DNA from 4 places in the Janthinobacterium sp. GW822-FHT07A03 genome. Region 3 is predicted to be linked to each of the others. Evidence: predicted binding sites of a transcription regulator. Region 3 holds the regulator's gene; each other region holds the start of a gene.

The links. Region 3 encodes sigma-54, which starts transcription at its own class of promoters, with help from an activator protein. Its sites were predicted from a motif close to TGGCANGNAANCTGCTTT; they were not measured.
Region 1: a site for sigma-54 is predicted at 2,051-2,068, ahead of AC1RJW_RS04590 (urease accessory protein UreD). Genes of this name have one in related genera too.
Region 2: a site for sigma-54 is predicted at 1,988-2,005, ahead of AC1RJW_RS19995 (PEP-CTERM sorting domain-containing protein). Genes of this name have one in related genera too.
Region 4: a site for sigma-54 is predicted at 2,106-2,123, ahead of AC1RJW_RS24820 (TorF family putative porin). Genes of this name have one in related genera too.

What each region holds. Positions count from the first base shown of each region.
Region 1 is NZ_JBXAKW010000001.1:1,009,736-1,013,133, reverse strand. It holds gene ureC (urease subunit alpha) at 1-412, opposite strand, end outside; gene AC1RJW_RS04600 (urease subunit beta) at 414-743, opposite strand; gene AC1RJW_RS04595 (urease subunit gamma) at 837-1,139, opposite strand; gene AC1RJW_RS04590 (urease accessory protein UreD) at 1,154-1,996, opposite strand; gene AC1RJW_RS04585 (two-component system response regulator) at 2,151-3,398, opposite strand, start outside.
Region 2 is NZ_JBXAKW010000007.1:38,435-41,832, reverse strand. It holds gene AC1RJW_RS20000 (aminotransferase-like domain-containing protein) at 1-1,092, shown strand, start outside; gene AC1RJW_RS19995 (PEP-CTERM sorting domain-containing protein) at 1,124-1,960, opposite strand; gene htpG (molecular chaperone HtpG) at 2,202-3,398, shown strand, end outside.
Region 3 is NZ_JBXAKW010000002.1:581,136-584,533, forward strand. It holds gene lptB (LPS export ABC transporter ATP-binding protein) at 1-516, shown strand, start outside; gene AC1RJW_RS08700 (RNA polymerase factor sigma-54) at 521-1,999, shown strand; gene hpf (ribosome hibernation-promoting factor, HPF/YfiA family) at 2,069-2,428, shown strand; gene AC1RJW_RS08710 (enoyl-CoA hydratase/isomerase family protein) at 2,567-3,398, shown strand, end outside.
Region 4 is NZ_JBXAKW010000010.1:2,043-5,440, reverse strand. It holds gene AC1RJW_RS24830 (ammonium transporter) at 1-896, opposite strand, end outside; gene AC1RJW_RS24825 (P-II family nitrogen regulator) at 908-1,246, opposite strand; gene AC1RJW_RS24820 (TorF family putative porin) at 1,258-2,025, opposite strand; gene AC1RJW_RS24815 (accessory factor UbiK family protein) at 2,296-2,544, shown strand; gene AC1RJW_RS24810 (YifB family Mg chelatase-like AAA ATPase) at 2,656-3,398, shown strand, end outside.

The sequences.
Region 1 (3,398 bases), on a different contig from region 3:
TGAAGTGGATGTGCGTGTCGACGCCGCCGGCCGTGACGATCATGCCTTCGCCGGCGATGATTTCCGTGGCGCCGCCGATGGCGAGCGTGACGCCGGGCTGGATGTCCGGGTTGCCCGCCTTGCCGATGCCGAAGATCAGGCCGTTTTTCAGGCCGATGTCCGCCTTCACGATGCCCCAGTGGTCGAGGATGACGGCATTCGTGATGACGGTATCCATCACCTCGGCCGCGCAGCGCTGCGACTGGCCCATGCCGTCGCGGATCACCTTGCCGCCGCCGAATTTCACCTCTTCGCCGTAGATCGCATAGTCATGCTCGATCTCGATGAACAGTTCCGTGTCGGCCAGGCGGATGCGGTCGCCCTTGGTGGGGCCGAACATCTCGGCATACGCGCTGCGGGGAATGCTGGCCATCTCAATCCTTTCCCGGTGGTGTGTCTTGCAATTCGCCCATCACTGCGCCATTGAAGCCGTAGACCTTGCGTTCGCCCGCCAGCGCCACCAGTTCCACCGTGCGCTGCTGGCCCGGTTCGAAGCGCACGGCGGTGCCGGCCGTGATATTGAGGCGCATGCCGTAGGCGCGCCAGCGCTCGAAGGCCAGTGCCGGATTGACTTCAAAAAAGTGGAAGTGCGAGCCGACCTGGATAGGCCGGTCGCCGCGGTTGGCCACCACCACGGTGGCCGTGGCGCGCCCCGCATTCAAGCTGATTTCGCCTTCTTCCAATTGGTATTCGCCTGGGGTCATGCGGGCCTCCTTCAAAGATCGCGTTACGCTTGCCGGCGGGTGGCCGGCGCCAAAACAGCCCTGGCGCGGGTGGCGCCCTGGCCAGTCAAAGAACTACGGTATCGGGTGGTGCACGGTCACCAGCTTGCTGCCGTCGGGGAAGGTCGCTTCCACCTGGATGTCGGGGATCATCTCGGCGATGCCGTCCATGACGTCCGCGCGCGAAAGTATCTTCGTGCCGTCCGACATGAGCTGCGCCACCGACTTGCCGTCGCGTGCGCCTTCCATGATGGCGGCGCTGATCAGGGCCACCGCTTCCGGATAATTGAGCTTCAAGCCGCGCGCCAGGCGCCGTTCGGCCAGCAGCGCGGCCGTAAAAATGAGCAGCTTGTCTTTTTCGCGGGGAGTCAGGTCCATGGTTTTCCTTGTGTTCAAGTGTTCCAGATGCGGGGCACGACGGCGTCGCGCCCCAGCATGGCGGGACGCAGCAACTGCCAGGCGGCCAGCATGACGCGGCGCGCCGCCTCGCTGTCGCCGCACAGCAGGCGCACCGCCACCAGCGCTTTCATCTGCGTGGCGCCAAACATGGCGCCGGCAGGGACATTGATCTCGCGCAAAGCGGCCAGCACGGCGGGGGAAACGGGCATGCCGACGGCGATCAGGGTGGCGCATACTGTGTGGCCCCCCAAGCCCAGGGGGCTGGCCATCAGGGCGCCGCCGGCGGCCAGCACGCCCTGCTCCCACCACAGCAGCTTGCCGCCGCGGCGGATCTGCACCTGCTGGCTGATGCTGCCCGTGTTGAACATTTCGCCCGCGGCGCTGCGGCCCAGGCAGACGATGTCGCAGCCGATGTAGCCGGCGTCCGGCGCCAGTTCCACTTCATGGCGCAGGCGCACGCAGGCCTGGTCGAAGAAGATGCTCTCCTGCGGCAGCCACTCGATGGCGGCGCCGCTGCCCGCGCGCAGCACGATGTGCTGGCCCGAGACGTGGCCATTCGCGCGGTACCATTTGGCGGCGCCCGGCGACGTGAGCAAGGCGTGCGCGCCCTCGCCCGCCGTGGCGTCGACGGCCAGCTGGTCGCCGCCCACCACGCCGCCGGGCGGATGGATGATGATGGCGTGGCAGACGCCACCGCCTTCCGGATACAAAGGCTTTTGCACGCGCAGGGGGCCGCTGTGCGTGCGCTCGACGAGGCGGCTGACGCCATCGTGCAGCGCGAAGCCCAGGCGCAGCTGCGCCTGCCAGGCGCCGTGCGCGCTGGCTGGTGTAGGCATGACTGGATGGCTGCTGTCTGGCATGCGGGGCAATCGCGTAAATAAGCGATTACCTAAGCAGGATATGTGCCAGCGTCAGGGGATGGAAAAGTGAGAATCGCGCACCGCGCTGCAGCGGACGCACCGGCATGGTGCATCGGCCGCACCGCGGCGCTTATGCCTGGGCCATGGCCAGGGTGCGCCGTTCGCGCAGCAAGGCCGTAAACGGTGCGGCCGCCAGGGGACGGCTGAAATAATAGCCCTGCATTTCATCGCAGCCGTGTTCCGTCAGGAAGTCGACCTGCTCGCGCGTTTCCACGCCCTCGGCGATGACGCGCATGTCGAGGTTGTGCGCCAGCGAGATGACGGAGCGGGCGATGGCCGCATCGCTGCTGCTGGTGGTGACGTCGTCGACGAAGGATTTGTCGATCTTCAGCACGTCGATGGGAAAGCGCTTCAGGTAGCCCAGGCTGGAATAGCCGGTGCCGAAGTCGTCGAGCGAAATGCCCACGCCGATGTCCTTCAGGCGCGTGAGGGCCGCCACCGCCTTGTCCGGGTCGCCCATCACCGTGCTTTCCGTGATCTCGATGCCCAGGCAGGCGGGCGCGATGCCGTACTTGCGCAGGGCCGCCTCGACGAACGGCACCGTGCGGTCCTGCGCGAACTGCTTGCCGGACAGGTTGACGGCCACCTTGATGCTGCCCAGGCCCGCGTCGTGCCACACGCGGATCTGCGCGCAGACGCTTTCGAGCACCCACTCGCCGATGGCCGTGATGGAACCGTATTCCTCGGCCAGCGCGATGAACAGGCCGGGCGGCACCTTGCCCAGCACAGGGTTGTTCCAGCGCAATAACGCTTCAGCGCCCAGCATGGCGCCCGTGCGCAGGCACATCTGCGGCTGGTAGTGCACCTCGAATTCATCGCGGCCGATGGCGCCGCGCAGCTGCTGCTGCATGGCCAGGCGGGCGCGGATATCGCTGCCCATGCGCTCCGTGAAGAAGGCGTAATGGTCGCGCCCCATTTCCTTGGCGCGCACCAGGGCTGTGTCGGCATGGCGCAGCACGTCGTCGAGGCTGTCGCCGTCGGCCGGGCACAGGGCGATGCCGATGCTGGTCGTCAGCGCCAGGCGCTCGCCATCGACGCTGAGCTCTTCGCGCAAGCCGGCCAGGATGGTTTGCGCCAGCGCAAGCGTGCGGCCCAGCAGGACATCGTCCTGCAGCAGGATCTGGAATTCGTCGCCGCCCTGGCGCACCACCGTGTCGCCCTCGCGCACGCAGCCGGACAGGAAACGCGCCACCACCTGCAGCGCCTTGTCGCCCACGGCCTGGCCGTGCGAATCGTTGATGTTCTTGAAGCGGTCCAGGTCCAGGCACATCAGCACCACCTGCTGGCCGTCGCGCACGGCGTTCGCGCGCGCCTGCTC
Region 2 (3,398 bases), on a different contig from region 3:
ATGCTGCCCGCCGAGTGGCTCGATGGCGAGCTGGTGGCGCGCGCCTTGCGCGACGTCAGCCGCCAGCCGGGCAGCCTGCTGCTCGGTTACGGCTCGCCGCAGGGCTTTTTGCCGCTGCGCCAGCAGTTGCAGCTGAAACTGGCGGGCCTGGAAATCGCCTGTCCGCCCGAGCAGATCGTCACCACGGTGGGCGTGATGCAGGCGCTGGACCTGGTGGCGCGCGAGTTTGCCCGCCCCGGCGACACCATTTTCGTCGACGATCCCGCATACTGGCTGATGTTCGGCGCCTTTGCCGCCATGGGCATGAACGTCATCGGCATCCCGCGCTTGAAAGACGGCCCCGATATCGCCGTGCTGGCCGAGCTGGCGGCGCTGCACCGCCCCAAGCTGTATGTGATCAACTCGGTGCTGCACAACCCCAGCTCGACGTCGCTGTCGGCCGCCAAGGCGTTCCAGGTGCTGCGCCTGGCCGAACAGCACGATTTCCTCGTCGTCGAAGACGATATCTATTGCGACATGCACCCGGGCGGCGACGTGCAGGCGGCCACCCGCCTGGCCGCGCTGGACCAGCTGCGCCGCGTGATTTACCTGGGCGGCTTTTCCAAGAGCCTGTCGGCCAACCTGCGCGTGGGCTTCATCGCCACCTCGCCGGAATGGGCGCAGCGGCTGGCCGACCGCAAGATGCTGGCCACCCTGACCACCAGCGACATCGGCGAGCGGGTCGTATATAAAATCCTCTCGCAAGGCCTGTACCGCAAACATGCGGAACGCCTGCGCGCGCGGCTCGACAAGGTGCGCGAGGGCACGTACCGCCGCGCCGAGCGGGCCGGCCTGCGCTTCGATCCCGCGCCGGCCGGCATGTTCATCTGGGCCGACGCGGGCTGCGACACCAATGTGCTGGCCGAAAAGGCGCTGGCCGAAGGCCTGGTGCTGGGGCCGGGCAGCCTGTTTTCGCCGCGCCAGCTGCCGTCGACCTGCATGCGCCTGAACCTGGCCACGGTGCAGGACGAGCGGATATGGGATTTTTTCGCCCGCGCGCTGGGTCAGGCGGGCGGCGCCGTCCCATCCGCTCTGAACAAGCCGGCGAGATAGCGCCCGGTTGCGTGCAGCCGCCGCCCGATGCTCAGGCGCGGCGGCGCTCCCGGCGCGCCAGGGCTGTCAGCAGGGCCGCGCCGGCCAGCAGCATGCCGACTTGTCCCGGTTCCGGCACCTCGCGTACTTGCCACAGTGCGTAGGTGCCGGTGCCGACAAAATTGGTCTTGGCGACGTAAGCGCCATGGTCGTCCGGATAGCGCGGCGCGGTATACGTCAGCTGGAATTCGGAACTGTAGCCCCAGGGGTCGACGAAATCCTTGAATTCGATGCGCTGTTCAAACTCCGCGGTGTCAAAATAAGGTGTCGAGCCGCCGGCGGACACGTCGAGCATGGACGACACCTTGTATTGCCCGAAGCCGTAGCCACCGGAACTCTGCATCATGATATTGCTTGTCGGTAGTAAATACATGCTGGCGTAGCCGTCAGGATCGAGAGTCCAGTTGTAACGGCGGCTGCCCATCTTGATCTCGCCGGAAAAATACACGGGGGCGCCATTGGTCGAGTTGCTGGCGCCATGGATGTTGCCGGACTGGCTCTCTGCGAGCGTGGCCGTATCGAGCAGGAATTTCATCGTATATGGCTTGCCGATCAGCGATTCCCCGTAATCGGAGAACAGGTGCAGTTCGTCCACCCCCTGGGCGACGATGCCGCTCACGCTGAATTCGATGACGGTTGCCTGGGCCATGGCGGGCAGTGCCAGCAGGCCAGCCAAGATACCGGTCCGCATGGCCTGCATCATGGTCTTGCGCTGACGCGCAGTGACGGGCTTTTCAGGAGCCGCAGGCGCCGTGGTTGGTGTGCGACGGGAGCCCGCCATGGACGGCGGCATGCAGGTGCGAACGGACAGCATGGATAGGCGTTTCACGACGGTCTCCTCCTGTTTGATAATAGAAAATCAATATTAATGCCGATGCTGCTTGCAAGCCGCTCAATTGATGAGGTTGTTCTGTTATCGATTTTGCTATGGCCTCCGTCACACCGGCCGACGGGCGTCGGTGCACGATGCAACCACCCCACCCGCACATTGCTGCAAAGACGCCTTGAAATCGCTTATATAATCCCCAACTTCATCAAATCCGTCCCATCCACAAGACTATGAGGTAAAAATGGCTGTCTCCGAAAAGCAAACCCTGGGTTTTCAGACCGAAGTGAAGCAAATGCTGCACCTGATGATCCATTCCCTGTACTCGAACAAGGAAATCTTCCTGCGCGAATTGATCTCGAACGCGTCCGACGCGGCCGACAAATTGCGCTTCGAAGCGATCGATAACGACGCCCTGTACGGCAACGATCACGAATTGAAGATCAAGGTCAGCTTCGACAAGGATGCGCGCACCATCACCATTTCCGACAACGGCATCGGCATGACCCGTGACGAGGCGATCTCGCACCTGGGCACCATCGCCAAGTCGGGCACCAAGGAATTCTTCGGCAAGCTGTCGGGCGACCAGCAGCAGGACGCGGCCCTGATCGGCCAGTTCGGCGTGGGCTTCTATTCCGGCTTCATCGTGGCCGACAAGATCACCGTCGAAACGCGCCGCGCCGGCGTGGACGCCTCGGAAGGCGTGCGCTGGGAGTCGGCGGGCGAAGGCGATTACAGCATCGAATCGATCGACAAGCCGTCGCGCGGCACGGACATCATCCTGCACCTGCGCGAAGGCGAGGACGAATTGCTGTCGAGCTGGAAGATCAAGTCCATCATCCGCAAATACTCGGACCATATCTCGCTGCCGATCGTGATGCAGAAGGAAGAGTGGGACGACGAGAAAAAAGAAACCGTCCTGAAAGACGAATTCGAAACCGTCAACCAGGCCAGCGCCCTGTGGGCCCGCAACAAGGCCGACATCACGCCGGAACAGTACGACGAATTCTACAAGCACGTGTCGCACGACTTCCAGTCGCCGCTGACGCACACGCATAACCGCGTGGAAGGCCGCAGCGAGTACACGCAGCTGCTGTACATTCCGGCCAAGGCGCCGTTCGACATGTGGGACCGCAACAAGCGCGGCGGCATCAAGCTGTACGTCAAGCGCGTCTTCATCATGGACGATGCCGAGCAGCTGATGCCGACCTACCTGCGCTTCGTGCGTGGGGTGATCGATTCGGCCGATTTGCCGCTGAACGTGTCGCGTGAAATCCTGCAGGAGTCGCGCGACGTCAAGGTGATCCGCGAAGGCTCGACCAAGCGCGTGCTGGGCATGCTGGAAGAACTGGCGAACGCGGACGAGCAGGACAAGAAGGACAAGTACGCCGTCTTCTGGAAGGAATTCGGCCAGGTGCTGAAGGAAGGCATCGGCGAGGAC
Region 3 (3,398 bases):
CGCGCGCAGATGGGCCTGTCCTATCTGCCGCAGGAAGCGTCCGTCTTCCGCAAGCTGACGGTGGAAGACAATATCCGCGCCGTGCTGGAAATCCAGACCGTCGAAGGCCGTCCCCTGAAGAAGGCCGAGATCGAGGAACGGCTGGATAAACTGCTGGCCGACCTGCAGATTGAAAAGCTGCGCGAAAACCAGGCCTTGTCCCTGTCGGGCGGCGAGCGCCGCCGCGTGGAAATCGCCCGTGCGCTGGCCACCGATCCCCGTTTCGTGCTGCTCGACGAGCCGTTCGCCGGCGTCGATCCGATCGCCGTGATCGAAATCCAGCGCATCGTGCGTTTCTTGAAGGAGCGCAATATCGGCGTGCTGATCACCGATCATAATGTACGCGAGACGCTGGGTATCTGCGACCGTGCCTACATCATCAACCAGGGCTCGGTGCTGGCGTCGGGACGCCCCGACGACATCATCGCGAACGAGTCGGTACGCCGGGTCTATCTGGGCGAACACTTCCGCATGTGAGCCAATGAAACAATCATTGCAGCTGCGCACTTCGCAGCATCTGGCACTGACGCCGCAGTTGCAGCAATCGATACGCCTGTTGCAATTGTCTACCCTGGAATTGCACCAGGAACTAGAGCAGTTGCTGACGGACAATCCCTTGCTCGAGCGCCTCGACGATCCGCTCGACCGTTCGCTGCGCCTGCTGTCCGACGGCGCCCTGAGTTCCACGGCCGCGCCGGCCGAAGCGCCGCCTCAGCCGCCAGGCCAGGAGGCGCCCGCAACGCCGGCCGAAGCGGAAACGTTTGACGGCGAGGCGGGCGACGGCCCGGCCGCCGCGGATGGCGGCGACAGCGACTGGAGCGAGGCGAGCCGGGGCAAGGCGCCCGACGACGAAGATTCCCGTCCGCAACTGGAAGCCCATCACTGCACCCTGCGCGAGCACCTGATGGAGCAGATGCGCGTGACGGTGCTCGAGTTGCGCGACCGCGCGCTGGTCGAGCTGATCATCGACGCGCTCGACGACAATGGCTACCTGGAGGAGTCGCTCGACGACATCCTGGCGCGCCTGCCGGAAGAGCTGGAAATCGACGCCGACGAGATGCGCACGGCCTTGTCGCTGCTGCAAAGTTTCGATCCGCCCGGCGTGGGTGCGCGCAATGCATCCGAATGCCTGGCGCTGCAGATCAAGCGCCTGCCGCACGTCGCCATGGTGACGCGGCGCATGGCCCTCGTCATCGTGGAAAAGCACCTGGCCTGGTTTGCCCAGCGCGATTTCAACAAGCTGAAGAAAGCCCTCGATTGCGACGATGAAGACTTGCGCGAGGCGCAGACGGTGATTCGCCAGTGCAACCCGCACCCGGGCGCCGTGTTCGCCTCGGACGTGTCCGATTACGTGGTGCCTGACGTCGTCGTCAAGCGCGCGCGCAATGGCTGGCAAGTCACCCTGAACAACGACGTCATGCCGCGCCTGCGCGTCAACGCCATGTACGCCAACCTGCTCAAGCAGGGCAAGGGCGAGGGCGCCATGGGCGCACAGTTGCAGGAAGCCAAGTGGCTGATCAAGAATATGCGCCAGCGCTTCGACACGATCCTGCGCGTGGCGCAGGCGATAGTAGAAAGACAAAAGAACTTTTTCTCGCATGGCGCCGTTGCCATGCGCCCCCTTGTGCTCCGTGAAATAGCTGATACACTGGGTTTACACGAGAGTACTATCTCGCGGGTAACAACTCAAAAGTACATGCTGACCCCGCACGGCATGTTCGAGTTGAAATATTTCTTTGGTAGCCACGTCGCCACCGAAGCGGGGGGCGAAGCGTCATCGACGGCGATACGGGCATTGATCGTGCAACTGACAGGAGCAGAAGACCCTAAAAATCCTTTATCCGACAGTAAGATTGCGGACATGCTGGGGGAACAAGGCATGGTGATTGCGCGACGTACTGTTGCCAAATACCGGGAAGCATTGAAAATTCCGCCAGTGAGCCTGCGTAAGTGTTTGTAAGTTTTTTTCGGTTCCTCTGCGGGCCGGATAGGATGGACCGCACGAACCCGATCATCTTTAGGAGTGTGTATGAATCTCACCATCAGCGGACATCATCTCGAAGTGACACCAGCCATCCGTGAATACGTACAAACGAAGCTGGAGCGCGTGAAACGTCATTTCGATCAAGTCATCGATATCGCCGTGATTCTGACCGTGGATAACCTCAAAGAGAAAGAAAAACGTCAAAAGGCCGAAGTCAACCTGCGTCTGAGTGGCAAAACCGTCTATGTGGAAAGCCTGGCGCAAGACCTGTATGCCGCGATCGATGCCCTGATCGACAAGCTCGATAGGCAAGTGATGAAATACAAAACCAAAGTGCAAGGGCACGGTAAAGAGGCGATCAAGCATCTGCCAGACAACTCGGAAGAAGAATTCGCCGCCGCCTAAGCGGCCTGCGACTTTCAACCGGTTGTGATCAACTAAGGGCGCACATCTTGCGCCCTTTTTTGCGCCTGGACCTTTTGAACGCAATCTTCCTCGCGCAGGGGCTAGAATGTTGGCACTTTCACTTCTTTCCTGCCTGCCATGAGCGACTTCGTCCAGACCTCCATCCGCCACCGCACGGGGCACATCGTGCTCGACCGTCCGAAAGCCTTGAATTCCCTGTCGCTGGAGATGGTGCGGGCCCTGAGCGCGGCCTTGCTGGCCTGGCGCGACGACCCGCAGGTGGACGCCGTGGTGATCCGCTCCAGCAGCGAAAAAGCCCTGTGCGCGGGCGGCGACATCCGTTTCTTTTATGATGCGGGCCTGGCTACGCCGCAAGGCGGCAGCGCCCAGCTGGAAGATTTCTTTACGGAAGAATATGCTTTAAATCATGTAATTCACTTCTATCCGAAACCGTATATCGCCGTCATGGATGGGGTGGTGATGGGCGGCGGCATGGGCGTGGCACAAGCGGGGCCCGGCAACCGCCTGCGCATCGTCACGGGCCGCACGCGCATGGCCATGCCGGAAGTCAATATCGGCCTGTTCCCCGACGTGGGCGGCAGTTACTTTTTGTCCCGCCTGGCCGGCCAGCTGGGCCTGTACCTGGGCTTGACGGGCTTGACGATCAACGCGGCCGACGCCCTGTACACGGGCCTGGCCGATGTGTACCTGCCCGAGGCGCAGATGGGGGCGCTGCTGGCCCTGTTCGAGTCCACGCCGGGCGAGGCCTTGCCGGTCGCCATCAAGGCGCTGGCGGCGCCGTTCCAGTCCGAGGCGGGCGCTTCCCCCCTGGCCACGGCACGCGCGGCGCTGGACCGCCATTTCAGCGCGGGTTCGGTGGCGGCCATCATGGCCTCGCTGGCGCAGGACGGCAGTGCGTTTGCGGGCAAGGCGCTGGCAGCCATGCGCCTGCGCTCGCCCTTGATGATGT
Region 4 (3,398 bases), on a different contig from region 3:
ATCATGGTCATCGTCAGCGAGTGCGGCGCCATCGATTCACGGCCGTAGCCGACGCGCTTGCCGATCATGATCGCGCCCACCAGGCCGGCGACGGCGGCATTGATGTGCACCACGGTGCCGCCGGCGAAGTCCAGCGCGCCTTTTTGCCAGATCCAGCCCGCTTTCAGGGCTTCGCTGGCCGAGGTGGCGGCATTGGTGATCAGGTCAGGACCGGTCCAGAACCACACCATGTGGGCCGCAGGCAGGTAGGCAAATGTGAACCACAGCACGACGAAGGCCAGCACGGCGGCAAACTTGGCGCGCTCGGCAAAGGCGCCGACGATCAGTGCGCAGGTGATGGCGGCAAACGTGCCCTGGAAAGCCACGAAGACGAACTCGGGAATGACGACGCCCTTGCTGAAGGTAGCGGCGGCGGCAAACGTGCCCTTGGCCGGGTCCCAGATACCGTTCAGGAACAGGCGGTCGAAGCCACCGAAGAAGGCGGTTTTTTCCGTGAAGGCGACCGAGTAACCGTAGATACACCACAGCACGATCACCAGCGCGAACACCATGAACACTTGCATCAGCACCGACAGCATGTTCTTCGAGCGCACCAGGCCGCCGTAGAACAGGGCCAGGCCGGGGATGGTCATCAAAATCACCAGCAAGGTGGAAATCATCATGAAACTGGTATCGCCCTTGTTGGCGACAGGGGCGGCAGCCGGCGCGGCAGCGGCCGGGGCCGGAGCAGCGGCAGCGGGCGCGGCGTCAGGCACGGGCGTGACGGCGGGGGTGGCGACGGCCGTGGTTGTAGCCGCCTCCGTCTTGGCGGGGGCATCGGCAAAGCTCGGCGTGGCGACGCCAAACGCACACAGACAGGCTATCCCAGCGAGCAATTTTGTTATATTTTTACGCATCAATATTCCCCTTAGAGCGCTTCGTTGCCGGTTTCACCGGTACGGATGCGGATGACTTGTTCCAGGTTGTAGACGAAAATCTTGCCATCGCCGATTTTGCCGGTACGCGCGGCGCCTTCGATCGCTTCGATGGCCTGGTCGACAATGGCGTCATCGACGGCCGCTTCAATCTTGGTTTTTGGCAAAAAATCAACGACATACTCGGCGCCACGGTAGAGTTCCGTGTGGCCTTTCTGGCGGCCGAAACCTTTGACTTCGGTGACGGTAATACCTTGCACGTTGATAGCCGACAAGGCTTCGCGTACTTCGTCCAGTTTGAACGGTTTAATGATTGCAGTAATCATTTTCATGGCAGTCTCGCTTAAAAGGTTTTGGATACGGTCAGCACGAGACCGGATTTCGCCAGATTCTTGCCATTCGGTGCCAGCGACGTGATGTTGGCCTTGACGTAGGCCAACGCAACAGTTGCCACGCCGAAATCCTTGGTGACACCCAGCTTGTAATCGGTGTAGCTGAGGGCATCGTTATGTTCGACCTTCTGGCGGCCCACATGCAGGTTCAGCAGATAGCCTTCGTACATATCGATATTCGCGCCCACATCGAGGTAGCCGCTGTTCTTGCTGTCAGGCACGCCAAACAGATTGGTCGTCGAGTGCGAATATTTGATGTAGGCCGGGCCATAGCCCAGCTGGCCGTACAGCTCGAAGGTGTTCGCATTCGTGCTCAAGCCGTTCGATGGGTAGAAGTAATACAGGCCGCCCACGTCATAGGTGAAATCCTTGCTGATCTCGCCCCGTTTACCGGCATAAATATCCCATTCCAGGTTCGTATCGCCGCCGCCGTCCTTGATCCATTTGATGCTCGACAACCAGGTCCCAACGTACAAACCCGTCGGATTGTGGGTATAGTCGGCACCGCCGCTGATGGCAGGGTCGAGACGGCTTTGCGACACGCCACGGTAGCGGTAATCGCTGGTCAGCGCCACGTTGTAGCTCACCACGTTATCAGGTACGGCTTCGGCTGCAGCAGGCGCCGCCACTGCATCCTGGGCCATGGCGCTGCCGCACAAAGCGGCCATGGCCAGCGTCAACGCTGCAGCTAAAGTCATGTTCTTGGACAGATTCTTCATGGCGATTCCCTTTTATTGAACTTTTAAAGCGGTTGAGGTTTAAAATCTTGGCTGGAGATCACAAAGCGTTCATACCTTCTTTAGCAGAATACGTGCCAGCTCTCTTGCCACCTTGACAGGTGCGTTTCCGGCCATACATACCCTGCAAGCCGCTGGGCATGCGGGAATACGCTGCTGAAGCGTTGTGGATTTGCCTATTTTCGCACCAGATTAACACCGCTGTGCACCGCAATGGTGCGATGCACATGCCGCACCATAAAAGGACTGACCATGGACATGAATACCTTCTTTAACGACTTGCAAGGCAAGATTCACCAAGCCATCGAGAACTCGCCAGCCAAGGATATCGAGAAAAACGTGAAATCGATGATGACCCAGGGCTTCGCCCGCCTCGATCTCGTCACGCGCGAGGAATTCGATATCCAGGCGCAAGTGCTGGCCAAGACCCGCGCCAAGCTTGATGCACTGGAATTGCGCCTGATCGAACTGGAAACGCGTCTGAACGAATCCAAAGCCTAATCTGCCGCCAGCCAGGACCCGTTATTGACGGCCTTGCTGGCATACCTCAAGCCTGACGGCGTTTCAAGCGCTAGACTGATCCTGCCCGCACCCGCGCCACAGGGGAGTCTGATGAGCCTGGCCGTCCTGAAAAGCCGCGCCCTGGCCGGCATGGAAGCGCCCGAGGTAAGTGTCGAAGTCCACCTTGCCAATGGCTTGCCCTCCTTTACGATAGTCGGCCTGCCGGATACGGAAGTGAAGGAATCGCGCGACCGCGTCCGTGCCGCGCTGCAAAACTGCGGCTTCGAGATGCCGGCGCGGCGCATCACGGCCAATCTGGCGCCGGCAGACCTGCCCAAGGAATCGGGGCGCTTCGACCTGCCCATTGCGCTGGGCATCCTGGCCGCCTCCGGCCAGTTGCCGGGCGACCAATTACACCACTATGAATTTGCCGGCGAACTGTCGCTGTCGGGACAGCTGCGCCCCATCCGCGGCGCGCTGGCCATGACCTTTGCCATGCAGCGCAGCGGGGCGGGCACGCCACGCGCCTTCATCCTGCCGCAGGCGAACGCGGACGAGGCGGCGCTGGTCAGCGATGCCTGCATCTATCCCGCCCACAGCCTGCTCGAAGTCTGCGCGCATTTTGCCGCGCACGTCAACCACACGGCCTTGCAGCGTCACCAGCCCAGGCTGGCAGCGCACGCTTTTGCGTATCCCGACTTTGCCGACGTGCAGGGCCAGCAGCAGGCACGGCGGGCGCTGGAAGTGGCGGCCGCGGGCGGCCACAACGTCCTGATGGTGGGACCGCCGGGCGCGGGCAAGACCATGCTGGCCAGCCGCTTCCCCGGCGTTCTGCCGCCCATGAGCGATGAGGA